Regions from separate parts of the Bacillus sp. WC2507 genome, predicted to be linked through region 2. Evidence: predicted binding sites of a transcription regulator. Region 2 holds the regulator's gene; the other holds the start of a gene.

Region 1 (7,868 bases), 770 kb from region 2:
AGATGCAACGAACATCGCATCACCGAAGCTAAAGAAACGATATTTTTCTTTTACTGCTTCATTATAAGCATGAAGTACATTATCTCTGTTTGCAAATGCACTTACAAGCATAATTAATGTTGATTTCGGTAAATGGAAATTTGTAATTAAACCATCAATTGCTTTAAATTCGTAACCTGGATACATAAAAATGTCTGTCCAGCCAGAAGCAGCACAAAGCTTGCCATCATGATCTGTCGCAATTGTTTCTAACGTACGAGTTGAAGTCGTACCTACCGTAATAATACGTCCACCACTCTCTTTCACACGATTTAATAATGCCGCTGTCTCTTCAGACATATGGTAATATTCTGCGTGCATATGGTGTTCTTCAATCGTATCCGCAGAAACTGGTCTAAATGTTCCAAGCCCTACGTGAAGTGTAATGAAAGCTAACTCGACGCCTTTTTGTTTTAACTTCTCCAGTAACTCTTCTGTAAAGTGAAGTCCTGCAGTCGGCGCTGCTGCTGAACCAATTTCTTTCGCATATACTGTTTGATAGCGATCGCGATCTTCTAACGTCTCTTTAATATATGGAGGAAGTGGCATTTCCCCAAGTTCATCTAAAATTTCATAGAAGATGCCGTCATATGAAAATTCAAGCTGACGTCCACCTTGATCTGCAGTTCCTGTACACGTTGCTTTTAATTTCCCTTCGCCAAAAGAGATAACAGTTCCTTCTTTTACACGTTTCGCTGGCTTCACAAGCGTTTCCCACTTATCGCCTTCTTCTTGTTTTAAAAGAAGTACTTCAATGTGCGCGCCTGTATCTTCTTTCACACCGTGCAAACGAGCAGGCATAACTTTCGTTTCATTTAAAACTAAGCAATCCCCCTCATGTAAGTAAGAAAGAATGTCTGTAAAATGTTTATGCTCAATATCTCCTGTTTCACGATCTAACACCATTAATCTTGATGTTTCACGATCTTCTAATGGGACTTGTGCAATAAGTTCTTCTGGTAAATGAAAATCAAACAGATTTATATCCATAACTATATCCACCTATTTCTTATTTAAATCGATTTATTATATACATAATAAAAGATAATACAATACTTAACACAATACATGTAATGATAGGAAAATAAAAGGTAACGTTTCCTTTTTTCACAAAAATATCGCCTGGAAGTCTTCCAATGAACTTCCAAGCTAATCCAACAACGATAAGTAAGACACCTGCTGTAATAAGCAATTTTGGCATCTCCGTCATACTTTTGGCATCTCCATTCCGAAATGCTCATATGCAAGCGGCGTTACAATTCGGCCTCTTGGCGTTCGTTGTAAAAAGCCAATTTGTAATAAATATGGCTCATATACATCTTCAATCGTATGAGATTCTTCTCCAATCGTTGCCGAAACCGTTTCTAACCCGACTGGGCCACCACGGAATTTCTCAATAATGCCAAGCAATAACTTATGATCGATATGATCTAGACCTAATTTATCTACTTGTAGTAGTTCTAACGCCATTTGTGTAATTTCCATCGTAACCGTTCCGTTACCACGAACTTGTGCGAAATCTCGTACACGTCGTAATAAACGATTCGCAATACGAGGTGTACCACGAGCACGTCTTGCAATTTCTAGTGCGGCTAACGAATCAATTTCAACTTCGAATACTTCTGCTGTACGTTCAACAATCGCAGAAAGCTGATCTACTGTGTAATACTCTAATCTTGAAAGTACACCAAAACGGTCACGAAGCGGCGCTGATAATGCTCCTGCACGTGTCGTTGCTCCAACTAGCGTAAACGGAGGCAAATCTAGACGTACCGACCGTGCTGACGGTCCTTTTCCAATTACGATATCAAGACAAAAGTCTTCCATCGCAGGATATAGTACTTCTTCAATTGATCTATGCAAACGATGAATTTCATCAATAAATAATACATCCCCTGGCTGAAGCGCTGTTAATACAGCTGCTAAATCTCCTGGCCTTTCAATTGCTGGACCTGAAGTTGTTCTAACATTAACTCCCATTTCATTGGCAATAATATTTGCAAGCGTCGTTTTACCAAGACCTGGTGGTCCATATAAAAGCACGTGATCTAACGTTTCTTCACGCATTTTCGCCGCTTCAATAAACACCTCTAAATTATGTTTCGCTTTATCTTGGCCAATATACTGACGGAGCGTCTGTGGCCGTAATGAATATTCTAAATCCGCATCTTCATATGCAGATTCCCCTGAAAGGAGACGTTCGTCCATTATACTCACCTCTTACCATTTAGTAAAAGACTAAGTGCCTTTTTAATATACTGATCCGTCGTTAATGATTCTTTTAATAACTCTGGTACAACGCGAGAAACTTCTCGTTCTGCGTATCCAAGTGCGCGCAGAGCTTCCAACGCCTCATCAAGCTCAACTGATGAACCTTTCTTCTCATCAAAACGTTCTGTGTCTGAGAATAAATCAACAAATGCATCTGGTACGACGTCAGCTAATTTTCCTTTTAAATCTAAAATCATTTGGCGCGCTGTTTTCTTTCCTACGCCCGGGAATTTCACTAAAAACTTCTCGTCTTCATGTTCAATCGCTTGAACGACCTGTCCTGTCTGACCAGAAGCTAAAATTGCAAGAGCTCCTTTTGGTCCAATGCCAGACACGCCTAATAGCTTTGTAAATAATAAACGCTCTTCACGTGTTTTAAACCCGTAAAGTGCCATAATATCTTCTCTCACATAATGATATGTATAGACACGGATTTCTTGCTTACTTCTTTGAAATACATACGGATTCGGTGTGAAAATTTGATAACCAATTCCATTATGGTCAATTACGACATATTCCGGTCCTACATACTCCACGTAACCTGTAACATATTCAAACAAAATACGATCTCTCCCTCTTAAATCATGTATTCCATTTTAACATATTTAATGATAGAAAAGCGAGACTGCCCCAACAAATGTTCTCCATTTGAAACTTCTGTTATTTTCCATTGACAGAAAGGTTAAAGCACCTTAATATACAGAAGTCGATAATGATTATCAATACTAATTAAAGGGGTTACATCAGGATGAAACGTAAACTATTTATTTTATTTACTATTATGCTAGTTGTTCTTTCTATCGTTGGCTGTTCTTCTCAAAAAGAAGAATCAAAAGCGAAAGAACAACCGAAAACAAAAGTTGTAAAACATGCTAAAGGGGAAGCTACAATTCCAGTAAATCCAAAGAGAATTGTTGACTTGTCTGGATCAACAGAAGAATTATTACTTCTTGGACACAAACCTGTTGGTACAGCAAATACATATAAAGATAAAATCCAAAATCATTTAACAGAAAAGCTAGATGGCGTAAAAGCAGTAGGATGGTACTGGGCACCTAAAGTTGATTTAGAAGCTGTTACTGCTTTAAAACCAGACTTAATTATTTTAAATAATCGTCAATTAAAAATTTATGATCAGTTAGAAAAGGTTGCACCGACAGTTGTTTTAGAAACAAACTTAGAAGACTGGCGTGGTAAGTTTAAAGAAGTAGGTAAACTATTTGACGAAGAGAAGAAAGCTGACAAATGGATTGCAGACTACGATAAAAAAGCAGACTCTTTATCTAAAAAAATTAAAGAGAAAACAAAAGATGAAAACTTTATGTTCGTCGCAGTTACACCACAAAATTTCCGTGTATACGGTAGCTTCGGATACGGTGACATCATCTTTAATGACTTAAAACTTCCAGCAACAAAAGGTACAGATTTAAAACAAACGATGGCACAAGTATCGCTAGAAGGTCTTGTTGCATTCCAACCTGATCAAATGTTCGTTGTAAACTTCGGCGGCGAAGCTGATAAAGTTTACGAAGACTACAAAAATAGTGCCGTTTGGAAAGACAATAAAGCAGTAAAAAACAATCACGTATATGAAGTATCAAATGAAATCTTCAATACGAAAGCTTTCAATCCAATCGGAAAAGATATGCTAATTGATGAAATCGCGAAACAAATTTTAGATAAAAACAAGTAAGAAAAAGCAGCTCACCATGAGCTGCTTTTTTTCTTATTTTGCACTGCGTATTGCTTCATTTTTTCAATCGTCTTCACAAAGCCTTCTTTTGATTTAATACGAATACCACGCTTCAATTTCGCACGCTCATAACTCTCAAGCTTTTTCATATCAATTTGAAAGAAGGAATGAATCGCATTATCACTTTTCGGTACACCTTTGAAAATTTGTAATATCCCTTCCTCTGAAACACCAAAATAACCGCTCGTTTTCAATAAAGGAGAAATATCATCCACTTTCTTTTGTAATACAATTTGCACATCATCACGATCAACGAGTTGCCATTCTTTATATTGCTGTAAAAACTTTTCTAAATCCGCTACTTTTTCTGTAAATATTTCTTCACTTACTTCTCCATCCACATACATACGCTCTAATAAAATTGTAACTTGAGGGTCTTTCTCTGTTACTTCTGGCACTGGCCCTTCCGCCCTCGCACTCGTTTCATAAACTAAACAAAACATCATAACGAATGCTTGTACTGCAATCAGTATCCATTTCATTTCCATTCACCTCTTCTAGGCAAAATCAAACTTTCATTAGTAGTTTTTCCGGAAATGGGGGTTTTATCCCTAATTCATAGATTGTTCCCATTAAGACTTATAGAGTCCAATTATTTCTACCTATTTCGAAACGTATTGATTATGTGAAAGCTTTTTTATATCTTTATTTGATTGTACCGTCGCTATATAAACCCCAATTAGTACAATTATCATTCCGACTATTTGTTGCCATGTAACAACTGCTCCATATACTATAACTGCAATGCCAGTAGCTACAATGGGGGTTAAATTTAAATACATACTCGCTTTACTTGCACCTAACTCTTCTACTCCTTTATTAAACACGATATACCCAATTAATGTCCCGCATATGACCATATACAACATTTCTAGCCATCCTTGTAAAGAAAACGTTAAAACCTTTCCCCACCCATCTTCATATAGAGAAAGTCCTGCTAAAAAAACGGTTCCTAATACCGTCATACTCATTGTAGTTAACAAAGGTGATACACCACGCATAACTTTTTTCCCAGTTAAGCTATATAACACCCCACAGATTAAAGCAGCTATAAATAAAAGATCTCCCTTATTAAATGACAAAGACATAAGTATATTCATTGAACCACTCGTAATAACAGCTATTACACCGCTAAGGGACAACATTAAACTTATTCCCATTTTTATACTCCAAGACTCTTTAAAAAATAATATTGCCCCCAACGTTACAAAAACGGGCATTGTAGCAATAATAAGCGAGCCATTCAGAGTGGAAGTATAGTTAAGTCCCATAAAGAAAAAAACATTGTAGCCAAAAATACCTGTTAGCGATACAAATAACAGCCCTTTCCAATTCTTTAATAACAAACTTGTATTCCACTCAGATTTCATAAAAACTATGCCTACTAAAATGAAACTAGCTAAACCAAAACGAATTGTTGCTGCAGTAATCGGTGGAATTTCAGTAATAACATGCTCTGCTGTTGCAAAAGATCCACCCCAAAACAAAGGAACAAGTAACATAATTACATACATACGGTTTATTCTGTTCATTTTTATTACCCCTTTTAAGTAAATAGGTTTAAAAGTTTAAACTCGTTTACTTGTTAGTTAAAAAAAATTAATAATTTGACTCTATTGCTTGAAGTAAATCCTTCACCTGTTTTAAAAATTCTCCTGCTATTATAGAATAAAAAATTTCTTTTCCATTTCGATCCGCTACAATTAATTCTGCTTGTTTTAAAATTTTTAAATGGTGTGAAACAGCCGGTCTAGAAATCCCCATTTTATCTGTTATTTGTGTTACATTCATCTGTTTGTTTTCTAATAACAACATAATAATTCGCTGACGATTCTCATCTCCTAAAGCCTGAAATATAGGTGTTACGACCTGAAATTTCTCTAATACAACTTCTGTATTTCTACATTCAAAATTCTCCATATCCTATTCATCCCAACCTTTTATATCTAAAAAAGTATGTAATATATTACCATTAAATAGTAACTCTTTCATATACACTTGTAAATAACTTTATTTTCCAACTTTCATTTCAATAAAAAAGGGAAGATTGGATTTCTCCATTCTCCCCATTACATTCATATAAAATGAAAGACGCCTGCAAAGCAGGCGTCTTGATGCGTTTACGGCGAGAGACCAGGCGACCACATTCGCGTGTTTAGCACTTAAGCATATCTCTCGTCTTACGTAAATTAGCTCATCGCTTTGCTAATATAACATTAATAAAGTATAAGTGCAACATGTTTATAAAAATATTTTATTTCCTCTTTTATCTAAACAAAATTATGTAAATTATAAATTGATAAATGTAATATATATGTTACAATTGATGTAACAGCGAAATCATAATAAACAGGAGATGGATATTGTGAAAAAAATAAAGGATGAACGTCTCATTCTGAAAACATTAAAAAACATACGCATTGCCTTTCTTTTTCAATCACTTGGTATAATTGGCATTTTGGGCTATATCGGATTCACTGAAGGAATGGATCAAATTACGAAATCTCCATTATGGTTATTATTTATGCTTACGAGTATTTTAATTGCTTATTTACAGTTAAGCGTTTCAATCGATGTAGAAGAGAGCGAAAAAGATATAAAGTTAACTCCTTATTACAAAATTATTTTACGTTCTTTTATTGTTGGAATTATTATAGCTATTATTTATATCATTTTCAGTCCAGAAAGACCTCTCTTTGAAGCAGTTTTAACAGGTAGTATTTTCTTCATATGCTTTTTAGCGTCTTATTCCGTTAGTTATTTTATTAAAAAACGTCGTGTACAAGACAATGATGAATAAAGAGGAAGGGCTCCCCCTTCCTCTTTTATTTTGCTATCGCATAGTACCAGTAGTACCAGTTAAACCGTAACGAATGTCTCGGAACATATTCACTATGTCACGATTAAAATCGTTTGTAACTGTACCGTTACGTAAGCGTGTACTCATTGCATCAACACGAGTAAACATGTCATTCCTTACAGAGACGTACACATTTCTGTTTCCAACTTCATTTACAACAGCTTGACGAACTTCGTTTGCAAGTGCCGTTTCATTCGATACTGGATTACGCGGTTTTACCGCAATCGCCACATCGTTTCCATATACAACTGTAGACACGCGGTCTACGTTATTCATACGTTTTACACGATTTGTTATTCTTTCTGCTGTTTTCCCATCATTGTTAATGTATGAATTGTTCATTGTAATATTACGTGTTGGATGCGGATTAGCAATTTGACCGTTGTAATTTACATCGCGGTAATAATTGTTATATCCTGTATCGTTACGACCATTTCTATATGTTACATAATCTGTATAACGATCATTACGCGTTACATTATCACGATACTGGTGTGTATCATTATAAGATGTGCGCTCATAATTGTAGTTACGTCCATCCATTGCATTATTATCTTTTGGTGTACCACATGCAGCTAATGCACTAGTAACTAACAAAGAAGCAGCAATCACTTTTACTTTCGTATTCAATACAAAAACCCCCTCTGTTAGAATGAACTTCTCTTTTGAAAAGCTCCCTCTTATGATGAGTAACAGAGAAGGTTTTTACACTGTTAATATTTCACTGGGGATTTTCTAACATTTGATGTAAATCTTCCGTTTTCAGAACGACTCTACATACAAAAAAGGCGGGAATAATCCCGCCTTTTTTAAACTTCCTCTTCGTCCTCTTCTTCTGAAACGGGCTCTCCAAATACATTTGGTGGATCTGGTTGGTAATACATCGTCCCTGGTTGTGGTGCATATGCTGATTGAGTTGGTTGATAATATAAAGGATTCGCGTAT
Region 2 (7,868 bases):
ATTCGGGCTTTTATTTGTGCGGTTTCTACATTTAGGGAGTAAATATAAATGAGTACCTTGCAATAAACAATACTAAGTGGTATATTATGGATAAAACAGGTACCATGTATTGAACAGTACTGAAATGAGAAAGGGGGATTGTCCTTGAACGTTCAGTTTAAAAAAGGTGTGTTAGAACTGTGTGTTTTGGCACTTGTGAAACGTAAGGATTGTTACGGTTATGAACTTGTTCAGCAAATCTCAAATAAATTTTTAATATCGGAAGGGTCAGTGTATCCTTTATTACGTCGTTTAACGAAAGAAGGATATTTTCAAACGTATTTAAAAGAATCTACAGAGGGGCCACCTCGTAAATATTATCAACTAACTGAGCAAGGGGAGACGCAACTGAATTTGTTAGTAACGGAGTGGCGTGATTTTGCAAAAGGCGTACAAGAAATTATTGAAGGGGTGGAATGGGATGAGTAAAGAACAGTTCCTTAAAGAATTATCAAGTCATCTTAGAAAGTTACCGGAAGAAGAGAGGAAAGATATTTTATTTGATTATGAAGAGCATTTTCAGTTTGGGAGAGAAGAGGGGAAAACTGAATCGGAAATAATAAAGGGGCTTGGCTCTCCGAAAGTAATTGCGAAAGATTTACTTGCTTTGTATCGCTTTGATGAAATGAAAAAGGACCCATCTACTTCGAATATAACAAGGGCTGTCATGGCAGCGATTGGACTTAGTTTGTTTAATTTTATTATTGTGTTAGGCCCGTTAGTTGCAATTATCGCTTTTATATTTTCCTTTTGGGTCGGTGGGATTGCTAGTGTAGTGACACCATTTTTCGTTATTGCAAAAGTATTTATGGGTACTTTTATATGGTTGGATGTATTCGTTAGTATAACGTTTGTTGGAGTAGGTTTGTTGTTATGTATTATCGCTTATTATAGTACGAAGTGGTTTAAAAGGTTATGCGTACGTTATGTAGTATGGAACTTCAAAATGATAAAAGGGGAGTAGATGATGAAAAAAATATTGTTAGTAGCAATCACTTGTATCATTATTGGAGTAATAGGGATTTCACAAACATATGAAAAAGCAGTACAAACTGCAGAAGAAGGAAACAAAGAAGACGTAATAAAAAACGAAACACTAAAAAATATAGAAGTTAAGTTAGATGCTGGGGATATTGTTGTCCAAAAATCTCCCGATTCTTCTTTTTATGTAAAGCAATCAGGAGCTGTACGTAAACAAGAGATTCGTATTGCCGAAGATGGTGACACATTAAAAATTATTGGGGAAAGAGAAAAAGGTGCTTCATTTGATTTTTCTTTTTACAATTTCAAGTTTCAAACGTCTACAATGACTATACTAGTGCCTGAACGTTCTTACCAAGAGATAAAAGTAAATTCATCTGCTGGACAAATAGAAATAAGTGATGTGAAAAGTGATCGTGTAAGTGTTGAAACGCTTGCTGGAGAAGTAGATTTGAAACATGTCACAGCTAAGAGTGTGGAGGGATCTACAAAAGCTGGTGAGCTGAACTTTAAAAAAGTAATAGGGAAAGTAACAGCGAAGACGGCTAGTGGGGAAGTGCATATTATGGATCATGATCCTAAATATGATGTGGAGGCAAGTTCAACCGCTGGGGATGTAGATATTACTTTATTGGAAAAACCACAAGATGCAGTTATAACTGGGCAAAGCGCTGCTGGAGACGTGATGATTTTTAATGAAGAAAATAAAAATATAACAATTGGCAATGGTAGTAAAAAGATTAGTGGTAAAACAACTGCTGGCGATGTGACGATTGAAATTCGTTCATAAGAAATAGAATGTATGAAAATCTATCAAAATACAAAAAAGAAGATAGTCACCTATATAAATAAGGTGATTATCTTCTTTTTATTATTTTTTAATGTAAATCACGATATACACCAATTACTTTTCCGATAACTGACACTTGTTTTAAAATAATAGGCTCTAATGAAGAGTTTTCCGGTTGTAGACGGAAATGGTCTTTTTCTTTATAGAAACGTTTAACAGTTGCTTCGTTATCTTCTGTTAAAGCTACTACAATTTCACCGTTATATGCAGACTGTTGTTGGCGAACAACAACTAAATCCCCGTCGAAAATACCAGCTTCAATCATACTATCTCCAGAAATACGTAACATGAACACTTGATCTGCTCCAGCAACAATGCTAGCTGGAAGTGGGAAGTGATCTTCTACACTTTCAACTGCTGTAATCGGTAATCCAGCAGTAACTTTTCCGATAATAGGAACTTGAATAACAGATTGTGTTTCTGCATCCATTCGATCGTCACCTAAAATTTCAATTGCTCGTGGTTTTGTTGGATCGCGTCGAATATATCCTTTTTCTTCTAGTCGTGATAAATGTCCGTGCACTGTAGAACTAGAAGCGAGGCCGACTGCTTGACCGATTTCACGTACGGAAGGTGGATATCCTTTTTCTTGTACTTTTAGCTTAATAAAGTCGAGAATGTCTTGCTGGCGTTTCGTTAACTTTTCCATGTTTTCTAACACCTCGTTTTCTTTCATTTTTCTTATTAATAAGTATAACATGCGAAAAAACATTCTACAAACATAAGTTCGAACAAAAGGCGAATTTATGTTACACTGGAGGGAAATAATAGTGAGAAAGAGGGGTTCATAATGAATGCAATTATTTATGCGCGTGTGAGTACAACAAAAGAAGCACAAGAAACATCATTATTACGTCAAAAAGATGAATTATTGCATTTAGCTGAGCGCTATCAAATGAATGTTATTAAGGTGATTGAAGAGCAGGCTAGTGGCTATACAATTGAACGTGACGGCATATTAGAAGTGCTAGATACAATTCGAGACGAACAAATCGATGTGCTACTCATACAAGATGAAACGCGCCTTGGTAGGGGGAATGCGAAAATTGCATTAATGCACTGTTTACATAAAGAGGGAATAAAAGTATATACGCATACGCATAATGGAGAATTACAATTGTCGGATTCTGATTCGATGGTTTTAGATATTATTGGCATTGTTGAAGAGTATCAAAGAAAGATTCATAACTTGAAAATTAAACGTGGCATGCAACGCGCAGTAGAAAAGGGCTATCGTCCCGAAAATAATTTAAAAAATCGTAATTTAAGCGTAGGCCGAGAGAAAAAAGAGGTGCCAATTGAAGAAATTGTGCGCTTACGCAAAAGTGAACTTACTTTCGAAGAAATTGCGGCCACGCTTCGTGGATTTGGTCATAATGTTTCAAAAGCAACTGTACATCGAAGATATGTAGAATATACAAAGCAATTGCTTGATAAAGAGGACTAACTATTGTATGATAATAATCAGTTTTGAGTAAAAGGGGGATTCGAGATGCAAAGTCACGAACTCATTGAACGCATTAACTTCTTAGCGAAAAAAGCAAAAGCTGAAGGCTTAACTGAAGAAGAACAACGTGAGCGCCAATCGCTACGTGAACAATATTTAAAAGGATTTCGTCAAAATATGTTAAACGAACTTAAAGGAATTAAAGTTGTTAACGAAGAAGGTACTGATGTTACACCGGCGAAATTAAAAGCTTTAAAAAAGCAAGATAATGCAAAATTAAATTAAAAGATGGGCATAGCTGCCCATCTTTTTTATTGTTAAATTCGTTATTTAATAACTTTCCAGTTATTATTTTGCGTTGCTTCTATCTTTTTATGTTTCCATATATAGTTAGCGATAAGTTCAGACATATCTGTTGGTATGTCTTTTATTACGGGCTTATTTTGAAACATAAAAAAGTTCCCTCCGCCGCTTGCGCGATAATTATTCATAACGACGTCATATTCTTCCTTCATATTTAGAGGAGCGCCTTTATACTGTAAAGATTCTACTCTCTCGCCAATTGGTTTGGAAATGTTTAATACGTACGAAATTCCTTCCCACATATCGTAATTATAGTGTTGCGGTTTTGGTTCTATGTAGCTAGGGTTTACGATGATGGTTCCATCTCCTTTTAATGTGAAATAAGAAGCAGAGAGTTCGAGAGCATCTTTTATATCTGCTCCAGTTATTCTAATTACTTTTAATGTATTTGGATAAATATAATTAGAAACGATGTCACGCATTGTTACAAATTTTGGGAAACCTGGAGATGTATTATGGAACAAACTTGTACAAGAAATGGAAACATTGGCAATATCCATCTGTATTTTATTTATGAATTCAATAAAAGGATGGTCTTGTAAACGAGTTTGCATAACATCTGAAATTTGCATGTCCCCATGAATGATTCCAATAGGTTGATCAAGCCATTTTTGTGTATTCTCTTCATAATCAGATGCTAAGGAAAGAACATCTGAATCTGCCTCAATTCCTTGCACCGTCAACAACTCTGAATAACTTTCTTTTTTTAGCCACTTCTGTTCCATTCTTTCGAAGGTTACGGTTATTTTTCCAACTGATTGCCCATTACATCCGGTCTGTAAAATTGTTACACCGTTAGCCATTGTGTGAGAAATTTCTCGGTGTTGGTGTCCTGTTAATAAAATATCTATACCTTCAATTTCATGACACATTGCATATCCTTGGTTCTCGCCTGTTAACACTTCAGTTGGTACTCCGGTCTGTAAATCACGTTCAAATCCTCCGTGATAGGCTACGACTAGTAAATCAGGTTTTTCGTGTTGGTGGATGTAAGTAACCCATTTTTTTGTAGTTTCCAGTGCGTCTTCAAAATGTAAGTCTTGAATATGAAGGGGTTGTTCCCAGTTTGGGATGTAATGTGTTGTTACTCCTAAAATCGCAATTTTTATATTCTCTTCAATATGTTTGATGATGTAAGGTTTCCCGAAATAGGGTTCTTTTATGTTTTTATCTAAAATGTTTGCTGATAAGTACGGGAAGTTTGCAGTTTCTACAGCATGATTTAATATATCCATTCCATAATTAAATTCATGATTTCCGATAATTGCAGCATCGTAACTTATATAGTTGGCTAATAAGGACATTGGGTTTTTCTTATCTTTTTCGTATGTAGCGTAATGGTAAGTAAATGGTGTTCCTTGAATGAAGTCCCCATTATCGATTAAAAGAACGTTTTTATTTTTAGAACGTTCTTTTTTTATAAGAGTAGAAATTTTAGCTAAACCAATTTCTGCTTTGGAATTGTCTTGGTAGTGAATTGGATAAACAGTACCATGTATATCACTTGTTAATAAGATGTTTAAAGTTACAATTTGATTTTGATTCAACATCATTCACCTTTTCTATTGTTATCTTCAAGTTAATCATATCAAAAATATGAAGAGAATTTTAATGTGAGTGTATAGAATGTGTAAAGATTCTGTAAATAATCAATTATTTGTAAAAATGTGTGATATATTTCTTCATGTTTATGAAAGATTATTTTATAACAATGAAAAATGGAGGCATTAACATGTTGAAAAAAGTTTTTGCAATGAGCACAACAGTTGTACTAGCAGCGGGATTATTAAGTGGCTGTGGAACGAAGGAATCAAGTGCAAGTAAAAATGAAGATACGAAAAAAGGGTATGTACCAAAGACTTTAAATGTTCAATTTGTTCCTTCTCAAAATGCAGATACGTTAGAGGCGAAGGCAAAACCATTGGAAAAGCTATTAAGTGATAAGTTAAATATTCCAGTAAAAGTTAGTATTTCAACGAATTACAATACAATTGTAGAAGCGATGGCATCTAAGCAAGTAGATGTAGGATTTTTACCCCCAACAGCGTATGTGCTAGCACATGAGAAAAAGGCTGCAAACGTAATTTTACAAGCACAACGTTTTGGAGTAGATGATGAAACGGGAGCTCCTACAAAGGATTTAGTAGACTTTTATAAATCTGAGTTTGTAGTTAAGAAAGATTCAAATATTAATAGTGTAAAAGATTTAAAAGGTAAAAAAATTGGTTATCAAGATGTAACGTCATCAGCGGGATATGTGTGGCCTGCGGCTGTACTATTAAAAGAGGGCGTTGATCCGTTAAAAGATGTGAAACCTGTTACATTAAAAGGTCACGATCAGTCGCTTATTGCGCTTTTAAATGGTGATGTAGATGCAGCTGTTGTATTCCAAGATGCTCGTAATATTGTGAAAAAAGATTATCCGAATATATTCGATCAAACGAAAATAGTGAAATTCACGGAGAAAATTCCAAACGATACGATTTCGGTACGCTCTGATTTAGATGAAGAGTGGAGCAAGAAATTACAGGATGCTTTCATTGAGATAGGAAAAAATGAAGAAGGTCATAAAATCATTAAAGAAGTATATTCACATGAAGGATATGTTAAATCTGATGATAGTAAATTTGATATCGTTCGTGAATATGGGAAGAAAGTAAAAACGCAATAATACATATGGAAATGGCAGCTAACTGGAAGGGATGTGTTTTCAGTTAGTTTGCCGTTTTGAATACATAGAAGGTAGGTAAGATTTGTGATAGAGTTTCGAAATGTCTCCAAAGTGTATCCGAATGGTACAAAAGGATTGAATAATATAAACTTAAAAGTTCAAAAAGGTGAGTTTGTTGTAATGGTAGGGCTATCCGGAGCTGGAAAGTCTACACTTCTCAGATCGGTAAATCGCCTTCATGAGATTACAGAAGGGGAAATCTTGGTTGAAGGTGAGTCTATTACTGCTGCGAAAGGAAAAGAATTACGCCGCATGCGCCGGGATATTGGTATGATTTTTCAAAGTTTTAATCTTGTAAAACGATCAACGGTATTGAAGAATGTATTAGCTGGGCGTGTTGGGTATCATTCGACATTGCGTACAACGTTAGGTCTATTTCCAAAAGAAGATTTGGAGCTTGCTTTTCAATCGTTAAAAAGGGTGAATATTTTAGAAAAAGCATATACGCGGGCTGATGAACTATCAGGAGGACAACAGCAACGTGTATCGATTGCTAGAGCATTGGCGCAAGAAGCGAAAATTATATTGGCAGACGAACCTGTTGCATCTTTGGATCCGCTGACAACAAAGCAAGTATTAGATGATTTGAAAAAAATTAATGAAGATTTTGGAATTACAACGATTGTAAACTTACATTCTATTGATTTAGCTAGGCAATATGCGACACGCATTATTGGACTACATGCAGGTGAAGTTGTTTTTGATGGTTTAGTAGAAGAGGCAACAGATGAAAAATTTGCTGAAATTTATGGAGACGTAGCGCAGAAAAGTGAATTATTAGAGGTGGCAGTTAAATGAATGATGTGACGATATATTCGAAATCGATACCGAAGCCACCGAGTAAATTGAAACATATGTTAACGGTTATTCTCGTTATTATATTGTTGTGGGGCAGTAGTGTGCAGGTCGACGCATCATTTTCAAAACTAGTAATTGGTTTTCCTAATATGATGGATTTATTGAAGGAAATGGTGCCACCCGATTGGAGTTATTTTAAAGTTATTACAACAGCAATGTTAGATACGATACGTATGGCGATTATTGGGACGACTTTAGGGGCGATTTTAGCCATTCCACTTGCATTATTTGCAGCAAGTAATGTATTTACTAACGTGTTTTTGTATAGTCCAGCGCGTTTGATTTTAAATTTTATACGGACGATACCAGATTTATTATTAGCGGCAATTTTTGTGGCGATTTTTGGAATAGGACCGCTTCCAGGTATTTTGGCTCTTACTTGTTTTTCGGTTGGGCTCGTAGCGAAATTGTTATATGAGTCCATTGAAGCAATTGACCCTGGTCCGTTAGAAGCGATGACTGCTGTAGGAGCTAATAAGGTGCAGTGGATTGTTTATGGGGTAATTCCACAAGTGAAAGCGCATTTTGTCTCCTATGTACTTTATACATTTGAGGTGAATGTACGTGCAGCAGCTGTTTTAGGGTTAGTAGGAGCAGGT

What was found. Region 2 encodes LexA, which represses DNA repair genes until DNA is damaged. Its sites were predicted from a motif close to CGAACATATGTTCG; they were not measured.
Region 1: ruvA (Holliday junction DNA helicase RuvA) is a predicted target of LexA. The motif match lies at 2,941-2,954, and genes of this name have one in related genera.

The regions. Positions count from the first base shown of each region.
Region 1 is NZ_JBQXPN010000001.1:1,292,401-1,300,268, reverse strand. It holds gene queA (tRNA preQ1(34) S-adenosylmethionine ribosyltransferase-isomerase QueA) at 1-1,029, opposite strand, end outside; gene ACUN28_RS06975 (DUF2905 domain-containing protein) at 1,049-1,249, opposite strand; gene ruvB (Holliday junction branch migration DNA helicase RuvB) at 1,246-2,247, opposite strand; gene ruvA (Holliday junction DNA helicase RuvA) at 2,253-2,870, opposite strand; gene ACUN28_RS06960 (iron-hydroxamate ABC transporter substrate-binding protein) at 3,059-4,003, shown strand; gene ACUN28_RS06955 (BofC C-terminal domain-containing protein) at 4,015-4,545, opposite strand; gene ACUN28_RS06950 (DMT family transporter) at 4,666-5,595, opposite strand; gene ACUN28_RS06945 (ArsR/SmtB family transcription factor) at 5,663-5,983, opposite strand; gene ACUN28_RS06940 (branched-chain amino acid ABC transporter substrate-binding protein) at 6,420-6,863, shown strand; gene ACUN28_RS06935 (YhcN/YlaJ family sporulation lipoprotein) at 6,897-7,553, opposite strand.
Region 2 is NZ_JBQXPN010000001.1:2,059,942-2,067,809, forward strand. It holds gene ACUN28_RS10970 (PadR family transcriptional regulator) at 145-468, shown strand; gene ACUN28_RS10975 (DUF1700 domain-containing protein) at 461-1,003, shown strand; gene ACUN28_RS10980 (DUF4097 family beta strand repeat-containing protein) at 1,004-1,810, shown strand; gene lexA (transcriptional repressor LexA) at 1,899-2,519, opposite strand; gene ACUN28_RS10990 (YneB family resolvase-like protein) at 2,661-3,317, shown strand; gene ACUN28_RS10995 (DUF896 domain-containing protein) at 3,363-3,602, shown strand; gene ACUN28_RS11000 (bifunctional metallophosphatase/5'-nucleotidase) at 3,644-5,227, opposite strand; gene ACUN28_RS11005 (phosphate/phosphite/phosphonate ABC transporter substrate-binding protein) at 5,413-6,351, shown strand; gene phnC (phosphonate ABC transporter ATP-binding protein) at 6,436-7,209, shown strand; gene phnE (phosphonate ABC transporter, permease protein PhnE) at 7,206-7,868, shown strand, end outside.